Regions from separate parts of the Mycobacterium sp. Panama NTM2 genome, predicted to be linked through region 1. Evidence: riboswitches for the same ligand, from Rfam matches in the RefSeq annotation. Region 1 holds a riboswitch; the other holds the start of a gene.
What was found. Region 1 has a riboswitch for S-adenosylmethionine ahead of ACXYX3_RS05955 (bifunctional o-acetylhomoserine/o-acetylserine sulfhydrylase). Riboswitches for the same ligand answer to the same signal wherever they lie in the genome.

Region 1 (9,278 bases):
GGCGGGATCGCGCCGGGACATCAGCGCCGCCACCAGCAGCGCGGTCAGAACCAGCAGCAGGGCGGTCAGGATCCGGCGCATCCGACCAGGGCGGGTCGTGGACCGCACGGTGCGAAACCAGACATAAAGGGTCATCAGCCCGAGGAGCGAGCCGAGAACGACGAGGAACATGGATCACTTTCTGGCGGCTCGGGCGGTCCCGCCAGCCTAGGTGAGCCTCGCCGGAGGTCGTCATGGCTAGTCACTTGCGAAACTCTCATCACATCCGTCACCGCGTGGCTCACCGATCGAGATGTCGTGATCGCCTAATCTTCATCCCCGATGGCGACCTTCACGACGTTCCCGCTGCGGGTGTCTGCGCTGCTCACGGCGGCGATGCTGGCACTGGCGCCGGTCGCTGCGGCCCAGCCGCCCGTCCCTGAGGCGAACACCTGCCCCTACCGGGAGGCGACCCCGCCCGCCGTCGACGCGTCGGAGGTTCCGGAATCCGGCGATCCGCCGGCACCGCTGCCCGTACCCGCCAAGCCCATGGGCGGCGACGCGCTCTCCGGGTGCGGCGTGATCACCGCACCGGGCACTCCCCCGGTTCCGGGCGATGTCTCCGCCGAGGCGTGGCTGGTGGCCGACCTCGACTCCGGCGACGTGATCGCCGCGCGCGACCCGCACGGCCGCCACCGACCGGCGAGCATCATCAAGGTGCTCGTCGCGATGCAGGCCATCCGCGACCTGCCTCTGCACAAGGTGGTGCCGGGCACGCAGGAGGACGCGAACGCCGAAGGCACCCGAGTGGGTGTCGGCGAAGGCGGCTTCTACTCCGTCAACGACCTGCTGCACGGCCTGCTGATGCATTCGGGCAACGACGCCGCGCACGCGCTGGCGATGCAGCTGGGCGGTATGGACGCCACGCTGACCAAACTCAACGCGCTGGCCAACAAACTCGGCGCCCGGGACACGCGGGTGGCGACCCCGTCCGGGCTGGACGGACCGGGTATGAGCACGTCGGCCTACGACGTCGGGCTGTTCTACCGGTACGCGTGGAACAACCCCGTCTTCTCGAACATCGTTCACACGCAGGAGTTTCCGTTCCCCGGACGCGGCGACGGCGGTTACCCGATCGAGAACGACAACAAGCTGCTGGCGAATTATCCCGGCGCGCTCGGCGGCAAGACCGGCTACACCGACGATGCCGGGCAGACGTTCGTCGGCGCCGCAGACCACGGCGGCCGACGTCTGGTGGCGGTGCTGATGCGGGGTACCCGGCAGCCCATCGCCCCCTGGGAGCAGGCCGCGCACCTGCTCGACTACGGCTACGCCACCGCGCCCGGCACCAAGGTCGGCACACTCGTCGAACCGGATCCGTCACTGCGAACCCCCGAGGCCGATCCCGCCGCCGCAGCCGCCGCGACCACCAAGGCCAGCGCGGCACTACCCGAGGTGGACGCCATGCCGGTGCGCGTCGGCGTCGGAGTCGTCGGCGCGGTGATCGTGTTCAGCCTGATCATGGGGGCCCGCGCGCTCAATCGCAGACCCCAGCACTGAGCTAGCGTCTACGCCGCCGCGCGAATCCGAACGCACCCAGCGCGCCGACCGCCGCGGCACCCGCCGCCTGCCACGGCGCAAGCCCGGGCCGGGTGACGATGCGGTTGCGGATGACGGCCGGACCCGGCGCCGGGATGGGCGCCTCCACCGCGTTCTCCGGCATCGTCGCCGCCCACGCCGTAGCGAACAGGATCAACCGCGCGGTGATGTAGGCGAACACCATCAACCCCAGGACGGGGCCGAACGTGGCGCCCGCCGGCCCCGTCAACACTGACTTCAGGTAGATCGACGCCACCAGCTTGAACACCTCGAACGCGACCGCGGCCAGCAGACCCGCGCGCACGCTGCTGCGGAAACTCGCCGACTCCCGCGGCAGCCGAGAGATCATCCACGTGAACAGCAACCACGACACCCCGATCGACACCGCGATCGCAGCGACCCGCAGCAGCACACTGGCCAGGGTCGAATCGGCAAGACCCAGCCAGTCGAGCACGTTGCCCATCAGCGAGGAACTGCCCAGCGCCGACAGCGCCACCGTCACCACGATCGCGGCGAACGTCGACAGCAACGCCAGCAGGTCGGAGAGCTTGGTCTTGAGAAAACCCGGCTGCTCCTCGCGGTAGAGACCCCACATCTGGCTGAGCGCCTCGCGCAGGTTGGCCATCCAGCCGAGGCCCGCCCACGCGGCGGTCGCGAGCCCGATGACGCCGACGGTGCCCCGGGACTCGATCGCCGAGTCCATCAACTGCACGACCTGCTGGCCGAGGTCTCCGCTGACGGCCGTGGCGATCTTGGCCTTGAGCTGGTCGAGCAGCTGCGGCTGGTAGGCGAGCACGAACCCGCCGATCGCGAACCCGACCATCAGCAACGGGAACAGCGCGAAGATCGTGAAGTAGGTGATGCCGGCGGCGTAGAAGTCGCCTTTGCTGTCGTTGTAACGCTGCTGGGCCCGCATCACGTGGTCGAACCACGGCATTCGCGCCCGTAGCCGGTCCAGGAACCCGGGCTCGTCCTGCGCTTCGTCCGGGGATCCCGAGCCGTCCGGCGCCGTCATCGTCAGCCTCCCGTTATCGCGGTGCGAGGAACCCCAACCTGTCATATACCCGGGCCACCGTCTTGCCAGACACTTCACGCGCCCGCTGCGCGCCGGCGGCCAGCACGTTCTCCAGTTCCGCAGGATCGGCGAGGTACTCGTCGACCCGCGCCTTGATGGGGGTGACGAACTCGACGACGGCGTCGGCCGTCTCCTTCTTCAGATCGCCGTAGCCGCGGCCGGCGTAGCCCGCCACCAAGGTGTCGATCGCGGTGCCCGTCACCGCCGACTGGATGGTCAGCAGATTCGAGACTCCCGGCTTGGCGTCGCGATCGAAACGGATCTCGCGCTCGCTGTCGGTGACCGCGGACCGGATCTTCTTGGCCGTGCGCGCCGGGTCGTCGAGCAGGCTGATCAGCCCGGCATCGGTGGCCGCGGACTTGCTCATCTTGGCGGTCGGCTCCGCCAGGTCGTAGATCTTCGCGGTCGCCGTGGGGATCATCGGTTCGGGAACGACGAACGTGTCGGGGAAGCGCGTGTTGAAGCGCTGCGCGACATCGCGGGCCAGCTCGAGGTGCTGGCGCTGATCCTCGCCGACCGGAACCAGCTCGGTGTCGTAGAGCAGCACGTCGGCGGCCATCAGGATCGGATAGGTGAACAGGCCGACGGTCTGCGCGTCCGCGCCGTGCTTGGCCGACTTGTCCTTGAACTGGGTCATCCGTGAGGCCTGCCCGAAACCGGTGAAACAGCCCAGCACCCAAGCCAATTCGCTGTGCTCGGGCACATGGCTCTGGACGAACACGGTGGCGCGGGCCGGGTCGACGCCCAGGGCCAGGTACTGCGCGGCGGTGGCCAGTGTGCGCCGGCGCAACGTCGCGGGGTCCTGGGCCAGCGTGATCGCGTGCAGATCCACGACGCAGAAGTAGGCGTCGTGACCGTCCTGCAGACCGACCCACTGGGCGACCGCGCCGAGCGCGTTGCCCAGATGCAGAGAGTCCGACGTCGGTTGCGCGCCCGAGAAGACGACGGGCTTGGCTGAAGTGCTCATGGTGAGGTCCAGTTTTTCACGCGCCGTCGCGGTTTCGTCCGGCGGTCGACCGGTCCTGGGTAGCATGCGCGCAACCGAGGGGGTTCGCATGCGGCGATCGGCGTCAGTCCTTGTCCTGCTCGTCATCGCGACGTTCATGGGTGCCGGCCCCGCGCACGCCGCACCCGGTCGCGCCGTCGTCATCGTCTCCGGCGGTGATGCGGTCAGCCCGTTCACCACCGGAGACGACGCATGCCGGTCCGGTCTGGCCGCCGGCAACACCGACACCGCACTGCGAGAGAACCTGCTCGCCGCGGGCCACACCGTGTACACGTCGCCGGCCATGGCGGGCCGCGGACCCGTCACCGACCAGGGCGGTTTCGGCGCGTTCGGAGATTGCCCGATCACCCTGCCCGACATCATGACCGTCGATTCCACGGCGTCGATCGATCTGGCGGGCGAACACCTCGCCCGCTTCCTCAGCTACCTGCACGACACGCGCGGTGTCGACGTCGTCGACGTCGTCGGCCACTCGATGGGCGGGCTCTATTCGCGGGCGGCGTTCCGGGTGCTGCAGAGCCTCGGCTCGCCGATCCGCATCCGCTCGCTGACCACGCTGGGCACACCGTGGGAGGGATCGTTTCTGTCCGACTACGCCAACGGCATCACCCCGTTGTCGGACTGCGCGGGCGACGCCTACTGCGAGAAGGCGTCGCTGGCGATGGCCGCCGAGGTGACGCGGCTGCAGACCGGTTCGGGGCGCGAGGTCAACCAGGGCTACTTGATGGGTCCACGCGGGTGGAACGAGTACCAGGCAGGCGTGCTGGACCGGATCCCCGTCGTCGTGATCGGTGGCACTCGCTTCACCCACCCGGCTCCGGTCAACCCGATGGTGTGGCCCAACGACGGGATCGTCGCCACCCGCAGCGCGCTGGCCACCGACGTCAGCGACCGCGTACTGCCCCACCGCCGCTGCGTGTCCTTCGACGACACCCACAGCATCTTCGTCTCCGATTCGGTCGGGTTGCCGTGGGAGACGGGGCTGACGTGGGACCCGCGGGTGTTCGATGTGGTGCGCGGAGCCATCAACGACGCCGATGGCGCGCTGGCGACCCCCACCCGCGTCGGCTGCTGAGCCGAAATGACGCGTAGGTGACCGTCACCGGGCAGTGATCGGACCAGCGCAGCGCATACGCAGCGGGGCGTTCCGTGCGCACCGCGGCCACCCGCGCCGCCAACCCCGCCGTGGCCAGCTGGTAGTCGATGCGCCAGCCGGCGTCGTTGTCGAAGGCCTTGCCGCGCCAGGACCACCACGCATAGGGCCCAGGTTGCTCCGGATGCGCCACCCGCACCACGTCCACCCATCCGGTGGCCAGCAGGTCGGTCAGCCACTGCCGCTCCTCGGGCAGGAAGCCGGCCTTCTTGACGTTGCCCTTCCAATTCTTGATGTCGTTCTCGGTGTGGGCGATGTTCCAGTCACCGCAGAGCACCGCGTCACGGCCGTCGGCGCGCAGAATTGCCATCCGCTCGGCCACCGCGGCCATGAAGCGTTCCTTCTCCCGCTGCCGTTCGGTGTCGGCCTCCCCGGTCGGGAAGTACACGCTGCCCACCGTGACACCACCGGTGTCCACCTCGAGGTAGCGACCATGCGCGGCGAATTCCACTGCGCCACAACCGATCCGGACATCATCGTGGGGCGTGCGGGACACCACCGCGACCCCGTTGCGGCCCTTGACGTGGGGCGCGGCAGAGGCCAGGTGCCAGCCGTCGGCGAGCACCGGCGCCAGCGCCTCGGCCACCTGCTCGTCATCGGCGCGGGTCTCCTGCAGGCACACCACGTCCGCGGTGGTCTGCGCGAACCAGGCCAGCAGGCCGCGGTTGTCCTCCGAACGCTGCTTGATCGCTGCGCGGACGCCGTTGACGTTGACGGTGCTGATCGTGAGGGAGCTCGTCACGGCCGTCGACCCTAGCGGGCATTCTTGCGGTACCGCCGGTATCACCTTAGGGTCGGGCGCTATGAGCCCACGCGCGCCGATCCACCTCGGCTCCGGAGAGCCGGTGTTGCTGCTGCACCCGTTCATGATGTCGAACAACGTGTGGAAGGACGTCGCGCCGGCGCTCGCCGACACCGGCCGCTACGAGGTGTACGCGCCGACGATGGCGGGCCACCACGGCGGCAGCCCCAACCGCTCCTGGCTGCTCGACAGCGGCACCCTCGCCGACGACGTCGAGCGCCACCTCGACCGCCTCGGCTGGGACACCGCCCACATCGTGGGCAACTCCCTCGGGGGCTGGGTGGCCTTCGAGCTGGAACGCCGCAACCGGGCGCGCTCCCTGGTCGGTATCGCCCCGGCCGGCGGCTGGCACCGGTGGACGCCGGCCAAATACGAGATCGTGTTCAAGTTCGTGATGGGGATGCCCGTCTGGGTGGTGGCCAAGTTGCTCGGAGCGCGGGCAGCCCGCGTGCCCGGCGCGCGGTTCCTCACCAGCGTGCCGGTCAGCGCCCGCCCCGACGGCATCACCGACGACGACATCCTCGAGATCATCGATGACGTCCGACACTGCCCGGCCTACTACCAGCTGCTGGTCAAAGCCCTGCTGATGCCGGGGTTGATGGAACTCGCCGACACCTCGACACCCACCTATCTGGTGGTGTGCGAGAAGGACCGGGTACTGCCCCACCCGCGGTTCACCGCCCACTTCCGCAAGCACCTGCCCGAGTCGACGCGGTTCACCACACTCGACGGCGTGGGCCACATCCCGATGTTCGAGGCACCCCAGCGCATCGCCGAGGTGATCCGGGAGTTCCTCGACGAACAGACCGGCCCGCAGCGCGCCATCAGCTGAACCCGGTGGCACCCGATCCGCCGGGTGCGTTATTCTTCGTGGCGGTCATGAGTGCCAGCGTCAAGCCCCGGCTTGCTGGCCGGCAACCCTCCAACCGCGGTGGGGTGCCCCGGGAGACGACCAGGTTGAGTAGCCGACAACGGCTATAAGGCAAGCGCGGGTCCGCCGTGAAACGGGCCCCCCGTTCATGGAGGAGACGTCGATGAGCCTCGACAACCCCGATCCCACCGCCAACTGGGCTTTCGAGACCAAGCAGGTGCACGCCGGCCAGGCACCGGATACCGCCACGGGCGCCCGGGCACTGCCGATCTACCAGACCACCAGTTACGCGTTCCGCGACACCGACCACGCCGCAGCGCTGTTCGGGCTCGTCGAACCGGGCAACATCTACACCCGCATCATGAACCCCACCCAGGACGTCGTCGAGCAGCGCATCGCCGCACTCGAGGGCGGCGTCGCGGCACTGTTCGTGTCCTCCGGGCAGGCCGCCGAGACGTTCGCGATCCTCAACATCGCCCAGCACGGCGACCACATCGTTTCCAGCCCACGGCTTTACGGCGGCACCTACAACCTCTTCCACTACTCCCTGCCCAAACTGGGCATCGAGGTCAGCTTCGTCGACAATCCCGACGACCCCGAGTCGTGGCGGGCCGCGGTGCGTCCCAACACGAAAGCGTTCTTCGCCGAGACGATCTCGAATCCGCAGATCGACGTCCTCGACATTCCGACCGTCGCCGCGGTGGCGCACGACGCCGGGGTACCGCTGATCGTGGACAACACGATCGCCACGCCGTATCTGATCCAGCCGATCAGCCACGGGGCCGACATCGTCGTGCATTCGGCGACGAAGTACCTCGGTGGGCACGGCACCGCGATCGCCGGCGTGATCGTCGACGGCGGCACCTTCGACTGGACCAACGGGCGCTTCCCCGGATTCACCGAACCCGACCCGAGCTATCACGGCGTGGTGTTCGCCGAACTCGGCGCGCCCGCGTTCGCGCTGAAAGCCCGCGTCCAGCTGCTGCGCGACTTGGGTTCTGCCGCATCGCCGTTCAACGCGTTCCTGGTCGCCCAAGGCCTGGAAACCTTGAGCCTGCGCATGGAGCGCCACGTCGCCAACGCCCAGCGGGTGGCCGAGTACCTGGCCGGTCACGAGGGCGTGATCTCGGTCAATTACGCCGGCCTACCGAGCTCGCCGTGGTACGAGACGGGAAAGAAGCTGGCGCCTAAGGGAACCGGCGCGGTCCTCGCCTTCGAGCTGGCCGGCGGGGTGCCCGCGGGCAAGGCATTCGTCGACGCGCTGACACTGCACAGCCACGTCGCCAACATCGGTGACGTGCGCTCGCTGGTGATCCACCCCGCCTCGACCACCCACCAGCAGCTCTCGGCCGAGGAGCAGCTCGCCACCGGCGTCACCCCGGGACTGGTGCGCCTGGCGGTGGGGATCGAGGGCATCGACGACATCCTGGCCGATCTCGAGCAGGGCTTCGCCGCGGCGCAGCGCGCCGGTGGAACCGCCGATGCGCAACTGCTCGAGGTGCAGCCGTGACCGTCATGGACGTGGTGAACGATCGCGTGGCGCTGCCGCCCGAAGGCGAGATCGGCATCGTCGACATCGGATCGCTCACGCTGGAATCCGGCGCCGTGCTCGACGACGTGTCGATCGCGGTGCAGCGCTGGGGTGAGCTGTCACCTGAGCGCGACAACGTCGTGGTGGTGCTGCACGCCCTGACCGGCGATTCGCACATCACCGGGCCCGCCGGACCCGACCACCCGACTCCGGGGTGGTGGGACGGAGTGGCCGGCCCGGGCGCCCCGATCGACACCGACCGCTGGTGCGCGATCTCGACGAACGTGCTGGGCGGCTGCCGCGGTTCGACAGGACCGAGCAGCGTCGCGCCCGACGGCAAAGCCTGGGGTTCGAGGTTCCCGGCGACGACGGTGCGCGACCAGGTCGCCGCCGACGTCGCGGTCCTCGAACGACTCGGCATCACCGAGGTGGCCGCCGTGATCGGCGGTTCCATGGGTGGCGCCCGGGCGCTGGAATGGATCGTCTCCCACCCGGACAACGTCCGCGCGGCGCTGGTGCTCGCGGTAGGAGCACGCGCCACCGCCGACCAGATCGGGACGCAGAGCACGCAGGTCGCCGCGATCACCTCAGATCCCCACTGGTGCAACGGCGATTACCACGACACCGGCCACTCCCCCGACACCGGGATGGAGATCGCCCGCCGGTTCGCCCACCTGACCTATCGCGGCGAAGCCGAACTCGACGAGCGATTCGGCAATACCGCACAGCCGGGGGAAGACCCCACCGCGGGCGGCCGCTACTCGGTGCAGAGCTACCTGGAGTACCAGGGCCGAAAGCTGGTGTCGCGCTTCGATGCCGGCACCTACGTGGCGTTGACCGACGCGCTGTCCAGCCATGACATCGGTCGTGGCCGCGGAGGCGTGGCTGCCGCGCTGAGGGGATGCCCGGTGCCCACCGTGGTGGGCGGTATCACTTCCGACCGGCTGTATCCCCTTCGGCTGCAACAGGAATTGGCGGATCTGCTGCCGGGCTGCGACGGACTCGACGTGGTCGATTCGGACTTCGGGCACGACGGGTTCCTGGTGGAGACCGACGCGGTGGGAAAGCTGATCCGGCGCACCCTGGAGTTGGCCGGCCGGTGAGCGGTTCAGCACCGCAACGGTCGCTGTCCTTCGGCGCCGAAGCCGCCGCCTACGAGCGGGGCCGCCCATCGTATCCGCCGGAGGCCATCGAATGGCTGCTTCCCGAAAACGCCCACACCGTGCTCGATCTCGGCGCGGGCACCGGCAAGTTGACCACCC
Region 2 (9,278 bases), 360 kb from region 1:
GACGGCAACACCTCCTGCACGGCCTGCAGCGCCTCGTCGGCCGAAACACCTTGCAGCCGTGCGCCGTAGAGCGCGCCGACGATGGGTGTGCGGCTGAGCGCTTCGACGCAATGCACCAGCACGGTTCGGCCGTCACCGCGGAATCGCTCGACCGTCTTCACCGCCTCCAGCAGCACGAACTCCAGGTGCGGGTTCTCATCGGCATCCGGCCGGTCGGCCAACCGCACCTCGACGTGCGGGATGTCGCGGCGCACGTCGTCGTCACCGATCCGGCACAGCGACACCGCCGCGTCGACGCCGTCGGGCAGATCCCACAGCGCGCCGATCCCGCCCAGCAGCACCTGACCGTCGAACGGGTGCGCCGCCAACGCGCCAGTCCGATATCCGGGATAGCGCGGATCGAACCGGTCCGGCATACCGCCCCGCGCGATCAACCGCGCCATCGTCGTCAGTTCCCGCGCCGACGCACCCGGCCAGCCGTGCAGCTGCGCGCGCCACTCCAGCGGAACCGCCGACGCCCCATGCGCGGCGCCCAGCAACCCGCCGGCGATCGCGGCGACGGTGTCGGTGTCGAAGCCCGCCCGTACCGCGGCGTCCAGCGCCAGGCGCAGATGATCGGCCCGGAACACACCCGACGGCGGATCGTCGGCGGGTACCGGCGTCGTCGCGATCGCCGACCACGCCGCCTGCAGTGCGGAGACCACCCAGCCGTTGTTCGGGAAGTCCGCCGGTCGCGACGCCTCGGCGATATCGAGCCGCTCCGCCCACACCCCGTGGTTCTTCGGGTCGAGGTGGCGCAGTCCGATGCGGACATCCAGCTCGCCCGTCAGGACAGCATGACGAATCGCGCTGCACCACAACACACATGCGTCACCCACCTCAGGGTCATAGTGTGTCAGCGCGCTGAGAGACCGAGCCGCCTGCACCAACGCGTCCTCATCGTCGAGATAGGCCAGCGCGACCGGCGCGGTCCGCATCAGCGATCCGTTGCCCGCGCTGCGACCGCTCTGACGGTGCAGGTGCTCCGCCGCGGCGCGCGCCCGCTCGGCGGTGATGACGTCACCGATCGTCGCCGACCGCAGCACCGACCCGGTCTGAATCCCGACGTCCTTCGCGCCCCGGGACCACCCGCGCCACCGCGCGACAATCGCGTCCTGGGCGGGCTCATCGCGCAGATCGGCGCCGGTCGCCGCGACCTCGGCGATGGCGAAAGCCATCGCGGTGTCATCGGTCCACTCGCCGGGCTCCCACGGACCCCCGCCGGCCATCACCACGTCGAGCGCCGGGCCGCGCGGCGGCTGGAATTCGTAGGGCGCGCCGAGCGCGTCACCCGCCGCCGTCGCCAGCAGCACGCCTTCGATGCGATCGTCTCGTGATGTCATGTCAGACCACCCCCGTCTCAGAATTAGAGCAATTCTGCGCTAATAAGGTCACTGTACGCTAAGCCCCTGACATGAACGCTTACCGAGACAGCAGCGGCCGGATGCTGACCGAATACCCCCGCCCGTCGGTGGCCGTCGACACCGCGGTGCTGACCCTCGATGAGCGTCTCGGGCTGGTCGTGCTGCAGGTGCGCCGGGAGAACCGCCGGGGGTGGGGCCTGCCGGGAACGTTCCTGCACGAGGGGGAGAGGCTCGCCGACGCGGTCGAGCGGTCACTGCGGGACAAGGCCAACGTGTCCGGCCTGCAACCGCGCCAGCTCCACGTCTTCGACGACCCCAACCGTGATGACCGCGGCTGGGTACTCTCCGTCGCGCACGTCGACGTCGTCCAACCGGACCGGTTGGAGAGCCGGTTCGCCGACGACACCCGCTTGATGCCGGTGAACGCCCCGGGTCGCCTGCCCTACGACCACGTCAGCATCATCGCGCGCGCCGTCGAGCACCTGCAGAGCCGCTACGCCCAGTGGCCCGATCCGGACCACCTCCTCGGCGAGGAGTTCACCATCCGCGACCTGTGGCTGGTGCACCAGCGCGTCGCCGGACGGGAACTGCAACGCGATTCGTTCCGGCGGGCGATGGAACCGCAGTTGGTCGCGACGGGTGCTGTGACCCGCGGCGGCCGAGGCCGACCAGCCGAGCTGTTCCGCCGGATGTAGCTCCCGCACTTCACGATTCGCGGGCGCGCTGCCTAGAAATTGCTCACGTACTGCGATCCGGAGGAGTGCGGGATGGCGTTGCGCGAGAGCCACTTCGGAACATCTTTGACTCCGATGCTTCCGTCCTGCACGCGCTGAGCGAACAGCTCGGCGGGGTCTGCGCCATTGTCTCCACCCAGCGCTTTCAGCAGGACGGCGATGTCGTCCGCCTCCACCCACTGAGCGTGGTGGTACTCGTCGACCGGCCAGTGACCGTCGTCATGTGTGCTCAGTTCGAAGAAGCCGTCATCGGGGCTGTAATAGGCGTAGACGGAGTAGTCGTCGCTCGTCCCCGTCACCGGATTGGACGTCGTTCCCGCGTGTAAGACAATCCCACGACCGAACGTGGGGACCGGACGCTTGCCGCTCGCGGCGTCGGTGGACTCATCGGCCTGCATCACGGCATCTCCTCGTGTTCGCTGCGTACGTCGTCGCGTGCGATCTGATTGACCTGCGCCCCGTCGTCGTTGTCGGTCATGGTCACCCCCGTTGATTGCATTGTCTGTGACAGAACGGTTCGTTCGGCGGATCGTTTTGCGCGGTCAGAGTGGCCTGACCGGGCCGAGCAGTCGGTCGAACGCATCCTGAGAGGCCGCTCGACTGGCGGGATGCTCCTGCGTCCAGACCGCCAGCGGGACATCCGCGAGAGGATTGAAGCGCGCAGCGAGCCTGGGGTACTCGGTGCGGCGCCAGTCGCGCAGGCGCGCATCGCCGCGGGCAAACTCCGTCAGACGCGCGACCTCCTCGCCGCGGATATGAGGCGGCGCGTCGGCGCGCACTCCCACGCCGTGCATCAGGCTGTGCCGACCGAGCCGGAACGGTGCGAACCCCCAGACCTCGGCGATCTCTGCGTTGACGGCCCGGCAGTTCTGGCAGGCCAGCCAGGCCCAGCGCGACGAGCCGCCGGCCGTGGCGCGGAAGCAGACGATGCACAGGTCGTGCTCGCGTGACACGTCGACGTCGTCCCAGCGCACGGGGTGGTCTTCGCAGCGGCAGGACTGCCAGCGCGGCTGCTCGCCTCGTCGTACGGGGCCTCGGATGCCGCCGCACGGGATGTGGACGGAGAGCACGTCGACGCGTCGGCGCACCGCAGCGTCGGTGGGAGTGATGTTGTGGTCGGGCATCTTTCGACCTTCTGGCGACGCCGCGTCCGGGCGTCCACCGCTTGCACGCCGGAGCGTGCCGGCTCTTCCCCTGGGGCACCGTGCGGTGTTGCGCGGTTGCCGGGACGACGGGCCAGGTACCCGAACAGTCGTCCGCTCGTGAGCTCCTTCAGTGTAGAGAAGGGGTGCGACACGAGAGCCGCGTCGCGACGTCGGTGTCTCACGCCCTCGCTACCATCGGAGCAACTCGAGGGGGAGCGACGCATGACCATCACCGTGTCCGAGACGCCACGGCTGGCCAACGGGGCCGAGCGCAAGGTGTGGCAGGCCCTCATCGATCAGCTCGAGCCCGGTGACCTCGTGATCCCGGGCAAGCGCGTCACCGACCACCTCAAGGACCACGAGGTCGACTTCCTCGTCGCGATCGAAGGCGCGGGCATCGTGTGCGTCGAGGTCAAAGGCGGCGAGGTGTGGCACGACGGGGAGACATGGCGGCAGCGGCGCGGCGGTCACGACCACAAGATCAACCCCGTGCGCCAGGCACGCGAGGCGTGCTACGCGCTGCGTGACTTCATCGAGAAGGACCCGCTGTGGACCCAGGAGCGGCTGCGCTGGGATCACGTCGTCGTGCTGCCCAACACTGACCTGCCTGAGGCCTTCGCGCTGCCCGACTGTCCGCGCTGGAAGGTGATCGACCGCACCGACCTGCCCGACATCGGCGCCAAACTGCGCCACATCCTCGTCAGTCAGGAGCTCGATCGGCCTCTGCTCACCCGCGACGGTATAGCCGAACTCGCCGACGCACTCAGCGGCCGCGGCCTGCCACAACGCAGCGTCGTGGCCCGGGCTCTCGAAAACGAGGACGCCGCAGACATTCTCACCGAGCATCAGTCGGTCATCCTCGATGCGATCAAGCTGCTGAATCGGGTGGAGATCCGCGGTGGTGCCGGCAGCGGCAAGACTTTCCTGGCGATGGAGCAGGCGCGCCGGCTCACCCGCAACGGGCAGCGCGTCGCGCTCGTCTGCTACTCCCACGGACTCGCGTCGTATCTGGAGCGCATCACCGGCGCCTGGAACCGGCGCCAACAACCCGCCTACGTGGGTGAGTTCCACGACCTGGGAAAGAAGTGGGGTGCACCGGAAGGCCCCGACGAATCGCTGCGCACCGAGGAGACCGTCCAGTTCTGGGAGCATGACCTGCCGCGCCAGATGGCCGAATTGGCAGCACAACTCGAGCCCGGGCACCGGTTCGACGCGATCGTTGTCGACGAGGCGCAAGACTTCGCCGACGCCTGGTGGGATCCGCTGCTGGCGGCGCTGAAGGACGACGAGACCGGCGGCATCTACGTCTTCACCGACGAGGGGCAGCGCGTCTTCGACCGGCACGGGTCGCCGCCGGTGCCGCTCGTGCCGCTGATCCTCGATCACAACCTGCGCAACACCCGGCAGATCGCCAATGCGTTCCAGCCCCTGGTCGATCACCCGATGCGGTTTCTGGGTGGGGAGGGCCCGGCAGTCAAGTACGTGCCCTGCTCGCGTGATGACGCGATGGACGCCGGCGACGACGAAGTCGACGCACTGCTCGACGAGGGGTGGCGACCCGAGGACGTCGCCCTGCTCACGACCGGCAGCCGCCACCCCGAGCAGCGCGAACGCCAAGCCGCCGGCAGCGCTGCCTACTGGGATAGCTTCTGGGACGCCGATCAGGTCTTCTACGGACACGTCCTCGGGTTCAAAGGTCTGGAGCGGCGCGCCGTCGTGCTCGTCGTCAACGAGGAGTCGGCGTTCGAGCGCTCCCGGGAACGCCTCTACGTCGGATTGTCCCGCGCGCGTGACCAACTCGTCGTGTGCGGCGACCCCGAGTTCCTGCGGGCGGTCGGCGGACCGGATCTGGCGCGGAGGCTGAACATCCCGGCCTAGCGCCGGCATGTGAGTCCGGGCGGTGAGGCTCGATCGTTGGGTGTGCGGCAACCTTCAGCGGTCCGAAAATGTCGGACCCTCAAGGGACAATGGACAGATGCCGCAAACGATTCATCACCGTCTGCACATCCTCGAAGCCGCCGATTGGAAGGCCGGCATCATCACGCTGCTCGCGCCCGGATCGCCCTATCGGCCGTGGCGCTACGCATTCGGTGATGCGCGGCCGGGCGACTACGCCTTGGTGATTCTCGGGACCGACCCTCAGTCGGTGTTGACTGTCCTTGCGCGCGTCGGTGATGACGCCACTATCGGGGGAGCGCTGCTGGACGTCACCCGTTGTCGTGCGGACCTGCTCGAGTTGGCCACGCTGGCATCGACACTCGACCTGGGGAATGAAGCCTTCACCAAGTGGCGTCTGGATGACGACGTCGCCGAACGAGTCATCCTCGCGGTGCACGAGACGCCCGTCTGGGGCGACCCGTACCACCGCTACGGCCACTCCTCGCTGGCGGCGGCACGCAACCTGCTGTTGTTCAACGGATGCTGCGAGATCTGCAACAGGGCAGTCGATCTGGCCGCTGCAGATGCGGCCGACGCGGTCCACATTCACACCGCGGAGGTATCGAGGCGTCCGGATCCCCCGTCGCCCATCAGAAGTTCTGACGAGGACGACTCTCCAAGATCAGGATTCGCTCAATTGCGCACGACCGCCGAGGACTGGCCGACTGTGATGTGTGGCGACTGTCGAGTCGACATGCGCAGCGCGGGATTCACGAGCGCTTTGAATTTCGCATTGTCCAGACATCCACGATGTCCACGTTGCGATGCCCAGCGTAGTCGCGCAATCGTCTACGGGATGCCGGCGAATCCCGAGTCGTGGGCGCCCTGGCTGGCGATGGGAGGGTGCTGTCCGGGTCCGGAGAAGTGGACGTGCGAAATGTGCGATCACCGGTGGTGACGGGCTTGCAGACCTCATGACCATTGCAGTTCGCAAGCACGTCGCAGGTTCGGCAGTCCGGTCGCCCACGGCGTCCGCATAAGTGCCATCAGCACGACTGAGCCAGGGGCTTTGGCCTCTGCGCCGGTTCCTCTGGCCAGGAGTCGCGCAATCGGCGCCTCTTCCGTGACCGCTCGGACTCTCGGGGCGGTCTAGCCTGGTCTCAGTGTCAGGGTGAGGGCACCGCTTCGTGCGGTGGTTGGATCCTTCACATCTGGTGTCTGGCTCATAGCCTGGGTGCCGCCTTCGGGTTGGCGTGCATTCGTTTTGCCGGCATCAGGTGTGAAGGACCGGCCGGCGTGACTTGATAGGAGCGTGGCACCGCCCCCACTGAGGTATGTCCGCCGACCGGCCCAACCGTCACCTCACCGTGAATGGAGGCAACCACCATGGTTGTTGTTGGAGCCGATGTACACAAGCGCACACACACCTTCGTCGCCGTCGACGACGCCGGCCGCAAGCTCGCCGAAAAGACCGTCACCGCGGTCACGGCCGGGCATGCCGAGGCGGTGATGTGGGCCCGCGAACACTTCGGCAGTGATGTCGTGTGGGCGATCGAGGACTGTCGGCACCTGTCGGCGCGCCTGGAACGCGACCTGCTGGGTTTGGGTCAGAAGGTGGTGCGAGTGCCGCCGAAGTTGATGGCCCAGACCCGGGCCTCGGCACGTACCCGGGGTAAGTCCGATCCGATCGACGCGCTCGCGGTCGCTCGTGGTTTTCTTCGCGAGCCGGACCTGCCGGTCGCTTCTCATGACAAGGTCTCCCGCGAACGCAAGCTGTTGGTCGATCGCCGAGAAGTGCTTGTCGCCCAACGCACGGCGACGATCAACCGGTTGTTGTGGCGGGTTCATGAGCTCGACCCCGAGCGCGCCCCGAAGCCGCGGTCGCTGGATCTGGCCAAACATCGTCGCCTCCTCGGCGACTGGCTAGACACCCAGACCGGGATCGTGGCCGAACTGGCCCGCGACGAACTGGCCGACATCACCGGTCTCACCGAGACCATCAACGCCTTGGCCACCCGCATCGGTGCACGCGTGCGCCTCGTGGCGCCGGTGTTGTTGGCGATGCCGGGCTGCGGGGAGCTGACCGCGGCCAAACTCGTCGGTGAGACCGCCGGGGTGACACGATTCAAAAGCGAGGCGGCCTTCGCCAGTCACGCCGGCGTCGCACCGGTACCGGTGTGGTCAGGCAACACCCGCGGCCGCGTCCGGATGACACGGTCGGGCAACCGGCAACTCAACGCCGCACTGCACCGCATCGCGGTCACCCAGATCCGCCTCGATGGACTTGGACAGACCTACTACCGGCACCGACTCGCCGAGGGCGACTCCACCCCCGAAGCCCTGCGCTGCCTCAAACGCCGCCTGGCCCGCGTCGTCTACAACCACCTCCACACCGACCACAACAATCGCCAAACCGCTTGCCAATCAGCAGCGGCTTGACATAGGAGAAACGAATGGGGTTGTTCAGTCACCAGGAAGTTCGAGACCCGGCCGACGACGGTAGTAGTGGCGGTGTCCAAAGGGTCCGGGCTGCTGACGTGGACGCATTCAGCGTCGAAGATCCCGTGGTCGTGGGTCCGGGGCCGCCGCCCGAGGACGGATCGTGTGGGCAGTACGCGGTGCAGTTCCACGTGACGACATCCATGCTCGTCGGTTTAAAACGCATTGCTGATCGGCAGGGGGTTACGGTACCGGAGGTATGCCGTCAGGTGATCGGCGTCTTCGTTGCCCAGCAGGAAGGCGAGTTGTCGGCCTTGATGGCTGCTGAGACCGAAGCCGGTGGTTATCGGCCGAGTTTGGGCGAGGCATAGGCGTACCAAGGCAGTCCATGACAACTTCAGGTGTAGCCGAGGTCCCGCAAAGTCTCGCGCGCGCGAGCAGCGCATAACGTGAGCCCCTCGTCGTCAAGATCCTCCGTTCCTCTTCTCAGTCGAGGTTCGTCGACATAGCGGTCGGCGTCCTCGAACAGTTCCTGGAGTACGGGAAGACACGTTCACCGAGAATCCGCTGCTCGTTCTTCACCATCCGGAGATAGGTGAGCTGGAAGTCGAGCGCGCCGACGGATCGACTCAGGAAACGGTCGATGAGATCCTGTACGAGTTGATCCGGGGTAGGTCCCGCTCGTCCCGCGTCACTGAATAACCCCTCGCTCAATCGCTCAGGATCAAGTCGTGTTCCGTGTGGAGTTTCATCCTGGGTCGCGGATAACCGTTGCTCCGAGATCCCCAAACTCTGACGCGACCCCAATCGCTCTCGAGAAGAAGGGAACTGGCGTCCGCTGTCAGTACATCGATGTTGCCGAGGTCTTTGGCTCCTGTGGCGTCGGTGAAATATCGGTGCGATCGGTGCAGCCATTCGACCTCTGAGCACTCAGAGAACGTAAGGCCGGTGGATCGGTAGCAGTGATGGTCGCCTGGTCGCGGCGGTCGATGTGCGGGATGCTCGGGCGTCAGCACGGCGTCGAGACTGAAAATCAGTGTTGACGGTGTCTCGGTGATGTCCAAGACGAAGCTGTCTTCGAGATAGAACCCGTCGAGACCCGGAAACTGTTCGTAGTCGATCACGCTGGATGCACCTCCAGCGATAGCGTCCCGTGGAGTGGTGGACTTCGGATCTGGCGTGGTTCACGCGTTGTGATCAACGAGTCATGTTGAACGCTAGGTGATTTGGTGTTGTTTGGCAAGTGCTGCCGCAGCGTGTTTGGCGGCAATGACGGCACGTAAATCGTCCATGGAGACATCGGAGAGATAGCGGCGGGTGACCTGCCACTCGTCGTGGGATTCGATGACCACCGCAGTCGCCAGCCGCAGGAACGCCGCCGGATTCGGAAAGATCTCCACGACATCAGCGCGGCGCTTGATCTCCTTGTTCAACCGTTCGATCGGGTTGTTCGACCAGATCTTCTGCCAATGCGCCTTCGGGAACGCGGTGAAGGCCAGCACGTCGGTCTTGGCCTCGGCCATCATCGCGGCCACCTTCGGGAAGCTGGCCGCCAAGGTATCGGCGACGCGGTCCCACTGGTCGGCGACCTCGGCGGGGTCGGTGTGGGCGAAGATGGTCTTGACCGCCGCGGTGACCGCCGGGGCGTGTTTGGCGGACACCGCGGTGTGCAGATTTCG

Region 2: it holds a riboswitch for S-adenosylmethionine, as region 1 does, so the genes downstream of both, ACXYX3_RS04200 (hypothetical protein) here and ACXYX3_RS05955 (bifunctional o-acetylhomoserine/o-acetylserine sulfhydrylase) in region 1, are expected to answer to the same signal.

Annotation. Positions count from the first base shown of each region.
Region 1 is NZ_CM135953.1:1,222,704-1,231,981, reverse strand. It holds gene ACXYX3_RS05990 (metallophosphoesterase) at 1-171, opposite strand, end outside; gene ACXYX3_RS05985 (D-alanyl-D-alanine carboxypeptidase family protein) at 322-1,539, shown strand; gene yhjD (inner membrane protein YhjD) at 1,541-2,593, opposite strand; gene trpS (tryptophan--tRNA ligase) at 2,607-3,620, opposite strand; gene ACXYX3_RS05970 (lipase family protein) at 3,709-4,734, shown strand; gene ACXYX3_RS05965 (exodeoxyribonuclease III) at 4,685-5,554, opposite strand; gene ACXYX3_RS05960 (alpha/beta fold hydrolase) at 5,616-6,446, shown strand; SAM riboswitch class IV at 6,490-6,609, shown strand; gene ACXYX3_RS05955 (bifunctional o-acetylhomoserine/o-acetylserine sulfhydrylase) at 6,649-7,995, shown strand; gene metX (homoserine O-acetyltransferase MetX) at 8,001-9,119, shown strand; gene ACXYX3_RS05945 (class I SAM-dependent methyltransferase) at 9,116-9,278, shown strand, end outside.
Region 2 is NZ_CM135953.1:866,655-875,932, forward strand. It holds gene ACXYX3_RS04185 (ADP-ribosylglycohydrolase family protein) at 1-1,382, opposite strand, end outside; gene ACXYX3_RS04190 (NUDIX hydrolase) at 1,454-2,098, shown strand; gene ACXYX3_RS04195 (hypothetical protein) at 2,131-2,538, opposite strand; gene ACXYX3_RS04200 (hypothetical protein) at 2,680-3,261, opposite strand; SAM riboswitch class IV at 3,294-3,405, opposite strand; gene ACXYX3_RS04205 (NERD domain-containing protein) at 3,505-5,160, shown strand; gene ACXYX3_RS04210 (hypothetical protein) at 5,258-6,118, shown strand; gene ACXYX3_RS04215 (IS110 family RNA-guided transposase) at 6,532-7,599, shown strand; gene ACXYX3_RS04220 (hypothetical protein) at 7,698-7,970, shown strand; gene ACXYX3_RS04225 (hypothetical protein) at 8,310-8,723, opposite strand; gene ACXYX3_RS04230 (IS256 family transposase) at 8,817-9,278, opposite strand, start outside.